Regions from separate parts of the Caballeronia sp. ATUFL_F1_KS39 genome, predicted to be linked through region 1. Evidence: predicted binding sites of a transcription regulator. Region 1 holds the regulator's gene; the other holds the start of a gene.

Region 1 (7,574 bases):
TACGGCTGGCGCGGCGCGACCATCGAAAATCTCGCGCAGCTCGGCAAGGATTTCCCGAAGCTGCATGTCATCAAGCTGGAGCAGAACTATCGCTCGACGGTGCGCATTCTGACGGCGGCGAACAACGTCATCGCGAACAATCCGAAGCTGTTCGAGAAGAAGCTCTGGTCCGAGCACGGCATGGGCGACACGATCACCGTCACCGGCTGCAACGACGAAGAGCACGAGGCGGAATCCGTCGTGTTTCGCTTGTCGGCGCACAAGTTCGAGCGGCGCACGCAGTTTCGCGATTACGCGATTCTCTATCGCGGCAACTTTCAGGCGCGCATCTTCGAACAGGTGTTGCGGCGCGAGCGCATTCCTTATGTGCTCTCGGGCGGGCAATCGTTCTTCGACAAGGCCGAGATCAAGGATCTGATCGCGTATCTGCGGCTGATCGCCAATCCCGACGACGATCCCGCTTTCATCCGCGCGATCACCACGCCGCGACGCGGTGTCGGCAACACGACGCTCGAAGCGCTCGGCGCATTCGCGGGCGCGGCGAAGGTGTCGCTGTTCGAGGCGGTGTTCATGGGCGGCATCGAGGCGCGTCTGTCGGCGCGGCAGGTCGAGCCGCTGCGCACGTTCTGCGAATGGATCCGGCGTCTGTCGGACCGCGCCGCGCGCGATCCCGCGACCGAAGTTCTCGACGACATGATGGAAGCCATCCACTACGAGTCGTATCTCTATGACGCGTACGACGAGCGCCAGGCGCAGTCGAAATGGCAGAACGTGCTCGAATTTCTCGAATGGCTGAAGCGCAAGGGCACGAAGCCGGAAGCCGCGCCGGGCGCGGAGCAGACCGGTTTCGACACCGCCGACGGTTTCGCCGATGAAGGCAAGAACCTGCTCGGCCTGATCCAGACCGTCGCGCTGATGTCGATGCTCGAAGGCAAGGAAGAAGACCCGGATGCAGTGCGCCTGTCGACGGTGCATGCGTCGAAGGGGCTGGAGTATCCACACGTCTTTCTGGTGGGCGTCGAGGAAGGCATCATGCCGCATCGCGGCAGTTCGGACGACGACGCGCCCGTCGACGATTCGCGCATCGAGGAAGAGCGCCGGCTGATGTATGTCGCGATCACGCGGGCGCAGCGCAGTCTGCATCTGAACTGGTGCAAGAAGAGAAAGCGCGCGCGGGAGACGGTGGTGTGCGAGCCGTCGCGGTTCATCCCCGAGATGCTGCTCGACGATGCGCCGCCGCCGACGGCCGAAGAAGCGCCTTTGTCGCCGAAAGATCGCATGGCGATGCTCAAGGCGATGTTGCAGAAGACGTGAACGGTTTGCCGTCTTGCTGATGAAAAACCCCGCTCGCGCCGAGCGCTCGCGCGGGGTTTTTTTCGCTTACTTCGCCGCGTTCGCCATGTAATCGACGGCGGCTTTCACATCTGCATCCGATGCGTTCGATCCGCCCTTTGGCGGCATCGCGCCCTTGCCGTGCAGCGCGTAGTTGTAGACGGTGTCCATCGGCTCTTTCAGGCGCGGCGCCCACGCGGCCTTGTCGCCGAACTTCGGCGCACCGAGCACGCCCGCCGCGTGACACGCCTGACAGACCTGCTCGTAGAGCGCCTTGCCCGCCTGAGCGGCGTCGGCGCTTTGCGCGCCCGCGGCCGGCGCCGCCGATGCAACCGCCGGCACCGATGCGAGCGCCGCGACCGCTGCGGCGGCCTGAGCATTTTCGTTCGAACTGGCTGCGGTGGGCGCTGCCGCGCTCGATGCAGCCGCGGCGCCCGATGCCGGTTGCGCCGGTTCCGCGAGCTTGCCGCCGCTGCCGTTCGCCATATAGACGACCGCGCGCGCGATTTCGAAGTCGGAGTAATCGTCGGGGCTGGTGCCGCCGCGCGCGGGCATGCCGCCCTTGCCGTTGAGCGCGTTGTGCAGCAGCGTGTCGTAACCTTCGCCGATGCGCGGGGCCCATGCGCCGGCATCGCCGAACTTGGGCGCGCCGGCGGTGCCTGTCGCGTGACAGGCCGAGCACACGGCCTTGAAGACTTCCTCGCCGGACTTGTAGACGCGCGGCGCGTTGGCGTCGCGGACATCGACTTGTGCGGCGGGCGCGATGCGCGCGTTGACCGACTGCTCGATGTCCGTGCCGGCGCCGGTGCGCGTGGAATTGTTCACGTACACCGCGAGCAGGATGATGATGGCGACCGGGATGCCGAATCCCGCGATGACCGCGGCGATGAGTTGGCCGGGTGTCTTGATCGGGGCTCCGTGGGGTGCTTCGCTCATGCTTGTCTCGTCTCCCGTTTTTTGGTGTGAGTCGGTTCAGTGACAGCGTGACAGCTACGGCAGTGCGCTAGGCGCGCCTTGGGGAAAGGCACGGTCGATTATAGACGGAACGCTTAACTGTCGGCGCGGGGTGGCCGGGGCGGCGAAGCGGGCGTTTACCCGAATCGTGTGATGCTTTGTGACTCGTTCCGCGCAGGGCGTCCGGTCCCGCACAATGGACGGCGTCACGGAAAACAGGTATCCTCTCGGATTCGCATGGGCCTTGCAGCCGTCTTACGGCGTGTGTAGTTCTTCCGCAAGCCCTTCTCCGATGCGCCCGTAGCTCAATGGATAGAGTACTGCCCTCCGAAGGCAGGGGTTGCTGGTTCGATCCCAGCCGGGCGCGCCAAGCGTTTCCACTCGACAGCCGTCGCAGTCGAAACTACTCGAGTCCGCCGTCGCGATTCGCCGTCGTCGTCCCCCAACCAAACCCCATCCCCGCCAACCACCTCCTATAAGCCACCGCCATCCGATCGCACTTCTGATGCAACTCCGCATCGAGATCGAGCGGCAAGCGCTGCGGCCATTGCGACTCCACCACCGGCGTGTCCTGCATCAAAATCTCCATATTGAAGTCGTATAGCTCGCGATCGGAATGCGTCGAATCATCCTCGTGAATCGAGACGAGCCACGCGCGCGTCTCTGTCTGCGTCACCGGCGACGCCGCCAGCATGATATGCAGCGCGCCCTGCCCGCCCGACGCCATCTTCGTCAGCTTCGCGATCAAAGGCCGCTTCACGCGATACACATAATCGATCATCGCGCCGCCGCCCTGCCCCGGCATTCCCGCCGGTTGCCAGTATCGGCATTGCCGCGCTTCCAGACCTTCATCGCTCGCGACGACTTCGTAATCGGGCACTTCCGTATGCGTGTCCTCGCCCAGAATCCCCGCATGCACGAACGAGAAATGCGCCATGTCCAGAAAATTCTCGACGACGCGCGGCGCCGACGACCTCACCGTCTGCGGCGCGAGATTGATGCGCCGGCCACCGGGAATCGCGGCTTCGGGAAAGAAATCGAGCGCATACGCAGGCTCGCCGAAACACATCCAGATAAGGCCGTACTTCTCTTCGCAAACGAAAGTCGTCGCGCACGCGCGCTTCGACGGACGCAATGAAGGATTCGACGGAATCCGCAAACACTGTCCTTCGATGTCGTAACTCCAGCCGTGATACGGACACACGATCTGATCGCGCATCACATGCCCGAGCGACAACTGCGCGCCCCGATGCGGACAGTAATCGCGCCACGCATGCGCCGCGCCGATGCTGTCCCGCCACACGACGATCCGCTCATCGGCCACGATGAATCCGCGCGCGCCGCCTTCCGGTACGTCTTCGCTATTGCAAACGGGCAGCCATTCGGCAGCCAAAGAAATGGATTCGTCGCGCATCGCCGTGAATGAGAAATGGACGTTCTTAAGCTGTTCTTACACGAAACACAGCGTCTTCGCAAAACGTTGCAAAATAGCGGATCGCTCGCTCGGTGCAACTCGATACCACTCCATTCAGCCGATGCCATGCGACGGGGCCGCAGTACTTGGCAGCAAGATAAAAGAAAGAAATCACCATCCAGGGGTTCAGTATGGAGCAGGCGCATCAACCGGCACGCCGGACTTATGCCTTCGCATGGTCCGAACACCGGAATCCGGAACGCGAGCAGGCCACGCTGCGGGTCTGGATGGGAGCGGTGGTTCTTCTGGCTTACGGCGTTTTCGCGTGGCTCCGCCCTTCACACGATGCCTTCCTGACCACGCGCCTCGTCGCGCTCTATGTGTCTTATGGGGCGATCACGCTTCTGATCGTCAGCCGCATGAGCGCGCCTTCTGTTGCGCGCCTGACCGTCACGACCATCGCCGATCAGACGATCCTCGGGCTCGCGCTCGCCGCGGGCGGCGCAACGGCGCTGCCGCTTCTCTGGGTGATGTTCTGGTTTCTGATCGGTTCGGGATGCCGATACGGCAAGCGCACGCTCGCCGTATCGTGCGCGACGGCGCTCATCATCGTCACGGCGATGGCCGTCTGGCAGCCGTGGTGGCACGAGAATCTTCCCGCCGCGATCGGGCTCGCGCTGAGCGTACTCGGCGCATCGGTGTATCTGAGCGTGCTCGTCGATCGGCTCGGCAACGCGAATCGCGATCTAGCGCGTCAGGCATCGACCGATCCGCTCACGGGTCTGTCGAACCGGTACGCGCTGGAAAGAGTCGTCGATCGCGCGATGAACGCGCCCGAAGCCAATGGCGATCACGCCACCGCGCTCCTTCTGATCGATCTCGACGGCTTCAAGGAAGTGAACGATACCTACGGTCACGCCGTCGGCGATCTGCTGCTGCAAGCCTTCGCGGACTCGCTCGCGAAGCGCATGCGCAAGTCGGACACCATCGCGCGTCTGGGCGGCGACGAGTTCGTCGTGCTCGCGCATCAGATGCGCGACCGCGACGCCGTGTTGTCGGTGGCCGACAACATCCATTCGGCGCTCGGCGAAATTACGTCGGTGCAGGAGCGGCCGGTGTCGGTATCGGCGAGCATCGGCGCATGCCTGCTTTCGAGCGCGGCGTCCGCGCATCAAACCGGCATGACCGCCGTGCTGCGCGCCGCCGACCGCGCGATGTACCGCGCGAAAAGTCTCGGCGAAGGGAAAACGGTCTTCGCCGAGACGCGGGACTTCGAGATCAGCTAGGGAACGTCAGGCCTCGACGCTCGTCCACGCCTGCTCGCGCAGCTTCGTGCGCAGACGCGCGACCGCTTGGCTGTGCAACTGACACACGCGCGACTCGCTCACTTCCATCACCGCGCCGATTTCGCGCAGGTTCAGGCCGCGTTCGTAATAGAGGCTCATCAGGAGCTTCTCGCGCTCGGGCAGCTTGTCGATGGCTTCGATCAGCGCGCCGCGAAGGCTGTCGTCGAGCAGCGCGGACAGCGGATCCGAACGATCGACGCAATAGCGGTCGAGGAACGGCTCGTCGTCGGCGGAGCGATCGAAGTCTTCGTAATAGATCAGCTGGCTGCCGTGCAAGTCCTGAAGCATCGACTGATATTCGTCGAGCGGCATCTTCATGTGCTCGGCGATTTCCTGCTCGCTCGCCGCGCGGCCGAGGTTCTGCTCGACCTTGTGCACCGCCGATTCCACTTCGCGCGACGTCTTGCGCATGCTGCGCGGCAGCCAGTCGTTCGCGCGGAGCTCATCCAGCATCGCGCCGCGGATGCGCTGGCTCGCATATGTTTCGAACTGCGCGCCCTGATCTTCCTTGTAGCGGCTCGCCGCGTCCAGCAGGCCGATCATGCCGGCCTGAATGAGATCGTCGAGATCGACGCTCGCCGGCATCTTGGCGACGAGTTGAAGCCCCAGCCGTCGAACGAGCGGTGCGTATTTCGTCAGCACTTCCGACTGTGAGAGTTTGCCTTGGGCGTTATACATCTTGGTCACCTATCTTGATCACATCGACGCCGTGCTGCTCAATGCAAAGTCGTGAAGCGCAGCCGCACGATGCGACGCCTCCCGCGCGCCCTGTACAGAGTCGCTAACCGGATTTCGCGCGTCGGCCTGGCCGCCCGCATCGCGCATATAAGGCGCGGGGCGCATCGGCCAGTGCAGGAGCTCCGCCGCGATTGCGCGGTAGTCGCGCGCCGCGGCCGTGGCCGGGAACGCTTCGACTGCGCAGCGTGAGAGTTCCATCGCCCGAGCGACGCGCGCATCCTCGGACACATATCCCGCCTGCACGAGCGACACGGCCAGATACCGGCTCGCGACGCCCGACAGGTTGTCGAACGCGACCGCCGCGTCGGCCGGGTTCTGCACGTGATTGACGAGCACGCGGAACTGGCCGATCGCATGGGCGTAGTGCAGTCGTTTCATGCACGCATACGCCTCGGTGATCGCCGACGCGGCTACCCGCGTCACAATAAGAAAGTCATGCGCCTGCGCCGCGAGCGTCGACAGCGCGCCGTGGCGATCGAGTTGCGCATCGATCAGCACGATGTCCGCCGGACCGTCGAGCAGCGCGCGGCATTGCGCGGCATCGTGAACGATGCGTTCGTCGCGCGGCGCGGCCATCAGCGAGAAGCCGAACGGCGTGCGCTCGACGGCATCGCCGAGCATGCGCCGGCCCGACATCACCGAGGCGAGCGCGCCCGCGTCTTCGGTGCCCACGAGACGGCTCACCGATCCCGCGTTGCGGTGCTCGTCGATCACGAGCACGTCCTTGCCGTGGATGGAAAGCGCCGCGCCGAGATTCACCACCGCCGACGTGCATCCGATGCCCGCCGGTCCGCCCGCGACCGCCACCACGCGCGAACCGGCGCGCGTAAGGAGCCGTCGCAGGCCTTCCGCCTGGTCGAGCACGAACTTATCCAAAGTGCACCTCATGCAGTTCGGTCGTGGCGCGCGCGGACAACGCGGACAGCAGCGCAGGCGTTTCTTCGTCTTGCGGCACGAAGGGCGAGTTGTCGCGCGGGATGCAGAACGCGCTCTTGATGAGAAACCGCTTGGTCGCGACGTACAGGTTCTCCGGCACTTTCTGACCGGTCGACACGTAATGCACCGGCAGCTTGTAGCGGATGACCGTATCGAGCACGCCGCCGAGATTCGTCGCTTCGTCGAGCTTGGTCAGGATGCAGCCCGCGAGCGGCGGCTGGTCCGCCGCGCTCTTGTAGGCCTGCACGACTTCGTTGAGCGTGTCGCCGTGGCTCGTCGCGTTGAGCAGCAGGATGCGCTGCACCGGATGACCCGCGCCGCACAGCATCGCGATCTGATCCGAGACCATGCGATCGCGCTGGCTCATGCCGATCGTGTCGATCAGCACGATATGTTTGTTGCGGAGTTCCGAAAGCGCGAGTTGCAGGTCCGCGCCGTCTTTCACCGCGTGAACCGACACACCGAGAATCTTGCCGAAAATGCGCAGTTGCTCGTGCGCGCCGATACGGTAGCTGTCGGTCGTGAGCAGCGCGACCTTGCTTGCGCCGAAGCGCATCACGCAGCGCGCGGCGAGCTTGGCCGTCGTGGTCGTCTTGCCGACGCCAGTCGGGCCCATCAGTGCGAACACGCCGCCGCGTTCCATCAGCGCGTCTTCGCTGTCCATCACCGGAATGTTCGATTCGAGCACCTGCTGCACCCACTCGAGCGCGCCTTCGACGCTCTCGAGTTCCGGCATGTTGTCCACCATCATGCGGACGAGCTGCGCCGAGAAACCGGCGGCGAACAAACGCTTCGTGAGCGCGCCGCCCGTCGGGTTGCGGCGCTGGCGCTCGCCCCACATGAGACCGGAGAAG
Region 2 (7,574 bases), on a different contig from region 1:
TATATCGTCGAGCTCGTGCTCGTCAAACCGCATTGGCCTTCGGTTGCTGCCGGGCTCGTGCCATCGATTCACGCGTTGAGCGATCGCGAGCCGCTTTATCTCGCGATAGGCATTCTCGGCGCGACCGTGATGCCGCATAACCTGTATCTGCATTCCTCGATCGTGCAGACGCGCGTGGTGAATCGCGATGCGAAGAGCCTTGCATCGGCGATCAATCTTTCGCGGCTCGATACGATCGTGTCGCTCGTTCTCGCGCTGCTGATCAATGCGGCGATCCTGATTCTCGCGGCATCGGCATTTCACGCGACGGGACACACGCAAGTGACCGAGATCGAAGATGCGTACAAGCTGCTTGCGCCTATCGTGGGAACCGGGCTTGCGGCGATTCTCTTCGCGGTGACGCTCTTTGCATCGGGCCAGAGTTCGACGTTCACCGGGACCATTGCAGGGCAGGTCATCATGGAAGGGTTCCTGCAACTGAAAATCCCGTGCTATCAGCGCCGATTCATCACGCGGGCGCTTGCGCTCGTGCCAGCGTTGATCGGCGTGTACGTGATGGGCAACGGCGCGGTCGGCAAGCTGCTCGTCGCGAGTCAGGTCGTGCTGAGCCTGCAACTGCCGTTCGCGCTTTATCCGCTGATCCGGATGACGAGCGATCGCGGCCTCATGGGAGCGTTCGCGAACAAGCCGTTCATGAAGCTCGTCGCGTGGGCGCTGTTCGTGGTCATCAGCGCGGCGAACGTCTGGCTCGTGGTGCAGACGGTCGCGGAGTGGCTCGGCTGAAATGAAAAAGCGCCATGCACGATTCGATGTGCATGGCGCTTCGTCAAGCCGCGAGCGCTGTCTACTTCACCACCGCCGCCGGCGCATCCGACTTGACCGAGACCGGCGCGGGAAGCGCCGCTTCGACAGGCCGCGTTTCATCGACCGTGGTTCTGCCGCCATCGCGGAAGAACGCCTGTTCCGCGGCCTTGTTCAGCACGAGAATACTGATCCGCCGATTCGTCGGCTCGTCGACGACATCCTTGTTGAGCGGCAGCACGTCGGACAGTCCGCGCACTTGCAGCACCTTGCTTTCCTTCATGCCGCCCGCGACGAGCGCGCGCCGCGCGGCATTCGCCCGCTCGCTCGAAAGCTCCCAGTTCGAATAGCCCGCCTGACCGCCGGAATAGGGCACCGCATCCGTATGCCCCGCGATCGACACGCGGTTATCGACATCGTTCAGCGATGCGCCGATGTTCGTCAGAATCGTCGTCACATAGCTTTCGAGTCTCGAACTGCCCGATGCGAACATCGGCCGCTTGAGCGAATCGACGATCTCGATACGCAAGCCTTCACTCGTGATCGCGATGCGAATCTGGTCCTTATACGCGCGCAGCGCAGGCGTCTGCTCGATGAGCGCCATCAGCTTCTGCTTGAGCTGCTGCAGCTTGCGCAAGTCGTCCATCGCAACGGCAGCGCGCGCGATCGATTGCGGCACCGGTTGCGTCTGGGTCTTGTTGCCTTCACCCGGACGCGTGCTCGACAGATCCCTGCCGCCGCCCGCGATGACGCTCGTATGCGCCGACGCGCCGCCATCGTTGCCGAACAATGCGGAAAGCGGCGTATTGAAGTATTGCTCGATGCCTTCCTTGTCGTACTTCGATGTCGATCCGAGCAGCCACATCAACAGAAAGAACGCCATCATCGCGGTGACGAAGTCGGCGTAGGCGATCTTCCATGCGCCGCCATGATGGCCGTGTCCGTGCGCCTTCTTCTTGCGCTTGACGACGACAGTCGGCGCAAGCACGGACTGCAGCGGATCGCGTGACGGTTTCTCAGCCATGTGCGTTGGTCCTTTGCGTACCCGATGTCATCACGAAGCCGCCTTCGGCATCTTGGTGGCACGAACCGCGTCGTCGAGTTCCTTGAAGCTCGGACGATCGGCGGTGAAGAGCACCTTGCGGCCGAACTCGACCGCGATCGTCGGCGCATAACCGTTCATCGATGCGAGCAGCACGGACTTCACGCACTGGAACGGCTTCGCTTCGGCCGCGCCCTTCGCGTTGAGCAGGTCCGCGAGCGGGCCGATGAAGCCGTACGCCAGCAGAATGCCGAGGAACGTGCCGACGAGCGCACCCGCGATCATCTCGCCGAGCACGGCGGGCGCGGCGCCGACCGAGCCCATCGTGTGCACGACGCCCATCACCGCGGCGACGATACCGAATGCAGGCAGGCCATCGGCCATTTTCTGAATGGCGTTCGCGGCGATCGAGCTTTCGGTGTGGTGCGTGTCGAGCTCTTCGTCCATCAGATCCTGCATTTCGAGCGCGTTGACATTGCCCGCAGACATCATGCGCAGATAGTCGACGATGAAGTCGAGCAGATGATGATCGGCCATGACGTGCTCGTACTTCTGAAAGACCGGGCTGGACTCGGGCGCATCGACATCGGCTTCGAGCGCCATCATGCCTTCCTTGCGCGCCTTCTGAAGCAGTTCGTAGAGCAATGCGATCAGCGCGAGATATTTCTCTTTCGTGTAGCCGCCGCCCTTGAACGCCTTCGGAATCGATTGCAACGTTTTCTTGAGCGTCGCGGTCGGATTCGACACGACGAACGCGCCGATCGCCGCGCCGAAAATACACAGCAGCTCGAACGGTTGCACGAGGGCCGCGAGGTGGCCGCCGACGCCGACGAAGCTTCCGATCACCGAGCCGATGACCAACAACCATCCGATGATGACAAACATGATTTCTCCGCAAAAGTCCGGGCGCCGCGGGCCGTGCGTGCTCGGGATTGAGACGCGCACGGCTCGCGACGCATTGTTCGCTTGTTGTTGGACTTATCGGCGCGAAAGTGCCGGAGATTTAGGGTGTCGCGCGCAAGTTTTTCTTCGCAAATGTTTGCGGCGTAAATGTTACGTTCGTGGCGCCGCTTACTTCGCAGGTAATGGATCGCGTGATCATGTTTCGTCTAACATCGGTCGCATGAACTCGACCCTCGTACATCCGGCCGTTCGATCGGACGTCGGCGCGCTATTGCGCGAATGGCGTCAGCGCAGGCGCATGAGCCAGCTCGATCTCGCAGGCGTTGCGGACGTGTCCACGCGTCACCTGAGCTTCGTCGAATCGGGCCGCTCGCTGCCGAGCCGGGACATGCTGATGCGCCTCGCCGAGCAACTGGACGTGCCGCTGCGCGAGCGCAACACGCTGCTCGTCGCGGCCGGTTATGCGCCGCTTTATCGCGAGCGCGCGCTGGCCGATCCGCAACTTTCCGCTGCCAGGCGTGCTGTCGATCTCGTGCTCAAAGGGCATGAGCCGTATCCCGCGCTCGCGGTCGATCGTCATTGGACGATGATCGCGGCCAACGCGGCTTTCGCGCCGCTCGTCGCATCGGCGGATGCGCAATTGCTCGTGCCGCCGGTCAACGTGCTGCGGCTGTCGATGCATCCGCAAGGTCTCGCCGATGCCATCGACAACTGGCACGAGTGGCGCGCGCATCTGCTCGCGCGCCTGCGCCGGCAAATCGACGTGTCCGGCGATGCGACGCTCGTCGCGCTCTTGGCCGAACTGGAGGCGTATCCCGCGCCGCGTCACGCGACCCACGAGCCGCGCGGCGAGACCGATCCCGTCGTCGTGCCCTTGCGTTTGCGCACGCAGCACGGCGTGCTGTCGTTCTTGAGCACGACGACGGTTTTCGGCACGCCCGTCGACATCACGTTGTCGGAGCTTGCGATCGAAGCCTTCTTTCCCGCCGACGATTCGACCGCCGCCATCCTTCGCGAACTCGCCGACGCAAGACGTTGAGCTTGCGTCGCGCCGCGCATGCTTACAGAATTGAACCTAGTCGACATGCGCGGATCAATGAGAAAGCAGGCTGCGCGTCGCATGGCGCGCGGCCTGTGTCAGCTTTTGTCCAACCAACGCGGAAGGCAGCGATGATTCAAACATTCGAACAAGTGATCGGCGGGCAAACGATGCAGTTTTGCGCCAGCATCGCGGAGGGCGGCGGGCCGCTGCGCGTCATCATCAGCCGTGCGGATTCGGCGGAATCGCTCGTGATCGTCGAAGCGGACGGCATCATCGGCGCGATCAAGGCCGAAGTGGAAGCGCCCGATACGCTCGTCGCCGATGCCGTTCGCAAGGCGCAGCAGGAAGCGCTCATCGAGCGTGCGCTGGAAACCGGCGCGGTGCAGACCACTAGCCTGTAACGCTCTTCGTCCACGAGCATCAGTAAGAATGCCCGCGCCGCTTTCAAGGCCGCGCGGGCATTGCTTTATGCGCGCGATGGCCGCCCGGCGTTCTACATGCGCGGTTCGCCGTTTTTCGGATCGGCGGGCACCATCGGCGTCGCGGAATCCGGGCCGTCAGGCATGTCCGGATCTTCGGGGTTCGGCGCGGCGTCGGGATCGAGCAGCTTGTCCGGGTCCGGTTCGAGCGGCTCCTCGGGGGAGCGGGGCATTGTCGACATGGTGTTGTCCTCAAAAGATTCGCGGCTTTACCTGGGCGTTGCAACGGCCGTTCCCGACGTCCGTCTCTAAGTAACACGTTCTTCGGCGTTCGCGCTCGCCGGATTGTTCACATGACGCGCGATCAACGCGGCGCACAACAGAAGCGCGACGGAGATCGCCGCCGACCAGCGCACCGCATCGACGATCTGGTGCGCGCTCGCCGCGCCGTCGCCATGAGCCGCGAGCGCGCCGAACGCCGCGACGCCGATCGCGCCCGCCGCCTGCCGCGCCGTGTTGAGCACCGCCGACGCCGTGCCCGCACGCGGCTGGCCGACGGTGCCGAGCAGCGCGGTCGTCATCGCCGGGACCGCGAGTCCCATCCCCGATGGAATCAGCAGGAACGGCACGAGCAGCGCGGCCGTGGGCGTCGTCGCATCGACGAAGGCGAGCGCGGCGAAACCGGCGGCGTCGAGCAGCGCGCCGAAGATCATTGGGCCGCGCGAGCCGAAGCGCGCGACGACAGGGCCGCTCGCCAGGTTCGAGATCAGGAATCCGCCCGTCAGCGGCAGGAACGCGAGACCGGTCTGCAAGGGCGTGTGACCGAGCACGCGCTGCAAATACAGGCTCAGCACGAAGACCATTCCATAGTAGGTGAGATTCACGCCGATACCGAAGGCCACGGCCGCGCTGAACGTGCGCTCGGCGAAGAGCGACAGCGGCAGCATCGGCGTGCGGCTTTCGCGCTCGATCGCGATGAACGCGCCGCCCGCCGCCAGCGCGAGCAGCAAAGCGCCGATGACGAGCGGATGCATCGGTCCGAGCGGGCGCAATTCGATCACCGCGCCGACGAACGAGGCGAGCGCGACGATCGCCAGCGCCTGGCCGGGCAGGTCGATGCCGCGCGCATGACCGGCATCTTTGGGTCGCGCGTTTTCTATCCACGCGAGCGTCGCGACGATGCCCGCCGCGCAGATCGGCAGATTGACCCAGAAAATGCTGCGCCAGCCGAACGCCGCGATCAGCACGCCGCCGACGATCGGCCCCGCCGCGATCGACACCGCGCCCGCCGCCGTCCACAAGCCGACGGCTCGCGCGCGCAGACGCCGGTCGTGGCCGCACGCCGCGTTCAGCAGCGCGAGCGAGTTCGGCAGCATCGCCGCCGCGCCGACGCCCTGCAAGGCGCGCGCGGCGATGAGTTGCGTCGCGTCGCCGGAAAAGGCGCACGCGAGCGACGCCAGCGCGAAAAGCGCAAGTCCGCCGACGAACATGCGCCGCGCGCCGAAGCGGTCGCCGAGCGAACCGGCCGAGAGCATGAGCGCGGCGAAGGCGAGCGCGTAGCTGTCGATGGTCCATTGCAGGCTCGCGACGCTCGCACCCAGATCGTGGCCGATGCTCGCGAGCGCGACATTCACGATCGAGACATCGAGTTGCGAGACGACGAAGCCGACGCTGGTCGCCGTCACGGTGAGCGTCTGCCGTGCGGACAGACGCGTTTCGGATGAAGAAAGATTCGAGTTCATGCCGGCCATCGTAGGCGCGCGGCGCGGCCGATGTTTCGGCGTGGGCCGAAACGTGAAAGCGCAATGAAAAATGGCGCACCGCGTGAACGGTGCGCCACTTCGCGTGTGGAACGCTAACGCCGGATCAGCGCGCCTGCTTGATGAACAACGTCGTCAGCCCGCCGACCGCGCACAGCGCGCCGACGTAGATCGCGGGCGCCATCGGGCTCGATTTCATCATCAGCGAGACGACGATCGGCGTGAGTCCGCCGAACACCGCATACGCGACGTTGTACGAAAACGAGATGCCGGAGAAACGCACGGCCGCGGGGAACGACTTGACCATCACGAACGGAATCGCGCCGATCACGCCGACGAAAAAGCCCGCGAGCGCGTACCACGGCAAAAGCGCGGAGGCATCGGCCGCGACCTGCTGGAACATCATCCAGTACGTGACGGCGAGCGCCACGCCGCCGACGAAGATCGTCTTGCCCGCGCCGATGCGGCCCGCGATCGCGCCCGCCAGCACGCAGCCGATCGTGAGGCACAGCGTCGCCGCGCAGTTCGCGACGAGCACCGTCGCCGGCGCGATGTGGAACTGCTTCTGCAGCAGCGTCGGCGTCATCAGGATCACGACGACGATCGCGGCGGAAAGCATCCACGTCAGCAGCATCGACACGATGACGGCGCGGCCGTGATCGCGCAGCACGGCCTTGAGCGGAAGTTCCGCGGCGAGCGACTTGCGCTTCTGCAACTCGGCGAACACCGGCGTTTCATGCAGCCAGCGACGCAGATACACCGAGCACAGACCGAAGATGCCGCCGAGCAGGAACGGCAGGCGCCACGCGAAATCGGCGACTTCGGCCGGCGCGAACGCCTTGTTGATGCCCGTGGCGATCAGCGAGCCGAGCAGAATGCCCGCCGTCAGGCCGGCCGTGAGCGTGCCGCACGCATAGCCGATATGACGCCCCGGCACATGCTCCGACACGAACACCCACGCGCCCGGCACTTCGCCGCCGACCGCCGCGCCCTGCATCACGCGGAACAGGAGCAGCAGGACGGGCGCCATCAGGCCGATCGACGCGTACGTGGGCAGGAGGCCCATCAGGAGCGTCGGCACGGACATCAGCAGCACGGAAAGCGTGAACATGCGCTTGCGTCCGAGCAGATCGCCGAAGTGCGCCATGATGATCCCGCCGAGCGGGCGCGCGAGATAACCCGCCGCGAAGATGCCGAAAGTCTGCAATTGACGCAGCCAGTCAGGAATCGACGGCGGAAAGAACAATTGGCCGATGACCGGCGCGAAGAACACGAAGATGATGAAGTCGTAGAACTCGAGCGCGCCGCCGAGCGCGGCGAGCGTGAGCGTCTTGTAATCGCCGCGCGTGAGCGCACGGCCGGCCGCGCGCGGGGCGTCGGACAGAGGTGTTGCCTGCATCGGAAAAGAACCCGTAAGTGGAAAAGCCACGCATGACGCGCGGTAGAACGAGGCTTTGCCCTGCGGGAGTGACTAAACGCGCCGGGTGGACGCGAAGCGAAGGCCCGGGCGCGGAACGCGAACGATCCGGGCCGGAAGCCAGCGGGCGCGGATTCGAAAGCCGCTGCCCGTCATCCGCGCTGCGCGATGCGACGGACAGTCGCGGCGC

The links. The regulator FliA, encoded in region 1, starts transcription of late flagellar genes. The targets are predictions, from matches to a motif close to CTAAAGTTTNNNNNNNNNNNGCCGNTA.
Region 2: motA (flagellar motor stator protein MotA) is a predicted target of FliA. The motif match lies at 2,823-2,849, and genes of this name have one in related genera.

Annotation. Positions count from the first base shown of each region.
Region 1 covers NZ_JALQDZ010000025.1:124,364-131,937, forward strand. Annotated here, with positions in the region: gene NCR93_RS13445 (UvrD-helicase domain-containing protein) at 1-1,314, shown strand, start outside; gene NCR93_RS13450 (c-type cytochrome) at 1,381-2,268, opposite strand; tRNA gene NCR93_RS13455 (tRNA-Arg) at 2,581-2,656, shown strand; gene NCR93_RS13460 (Rieske 2Fe-2S domain-containing protein) at 2,690-3,679, opposite strand; gene NCR93_RS13465 (GGDEF domain-containing protein) at 3,892-4,986, shown strand; gene NCR93_RS13470 (RNA polymerase sigma factor FliA) at 4,993-5,724, opposite strand; gene NCR93_RS13475 (MinD/ParA family ATP-binding protein) at 5,743-6,660, opposite strand; gene flhF (flagellar biosynthesis GTPase FlhF) at 6,653-7,574, opposite strand, start outside.
Region 2 covers NZ_JALQDZ010000035.1:225,096-232,669, forward strand. Annotated here, with positions in the region: gene NCR93_RS16135 (Nramp family divalent metal transporter) at 1-783, shown strand, start outside; gene motB (flagellar motor protein MotB) at 845-1,825, opposite strand; gene motA (flagellar motor stator protein MotA) at 1,856-2,728, opposite strand; gene NCR93_RS16150 (helix-turn-helix domain-containing protein) at 2,967-3,785, shown strand; gene NCR93_RS16155 (hypothetical protein) at 3,917-4,189, shown strand; gene NCR93_RS16160 (hypothetical protein) at 4,282-4,449, opposite strand; gene NCR93_RS16165 (MFS transporter) at 4,516-5,958, opposite strand; gene NCR93_RS16170 (MFS transporter) at 6,074-7,366, opposite strand.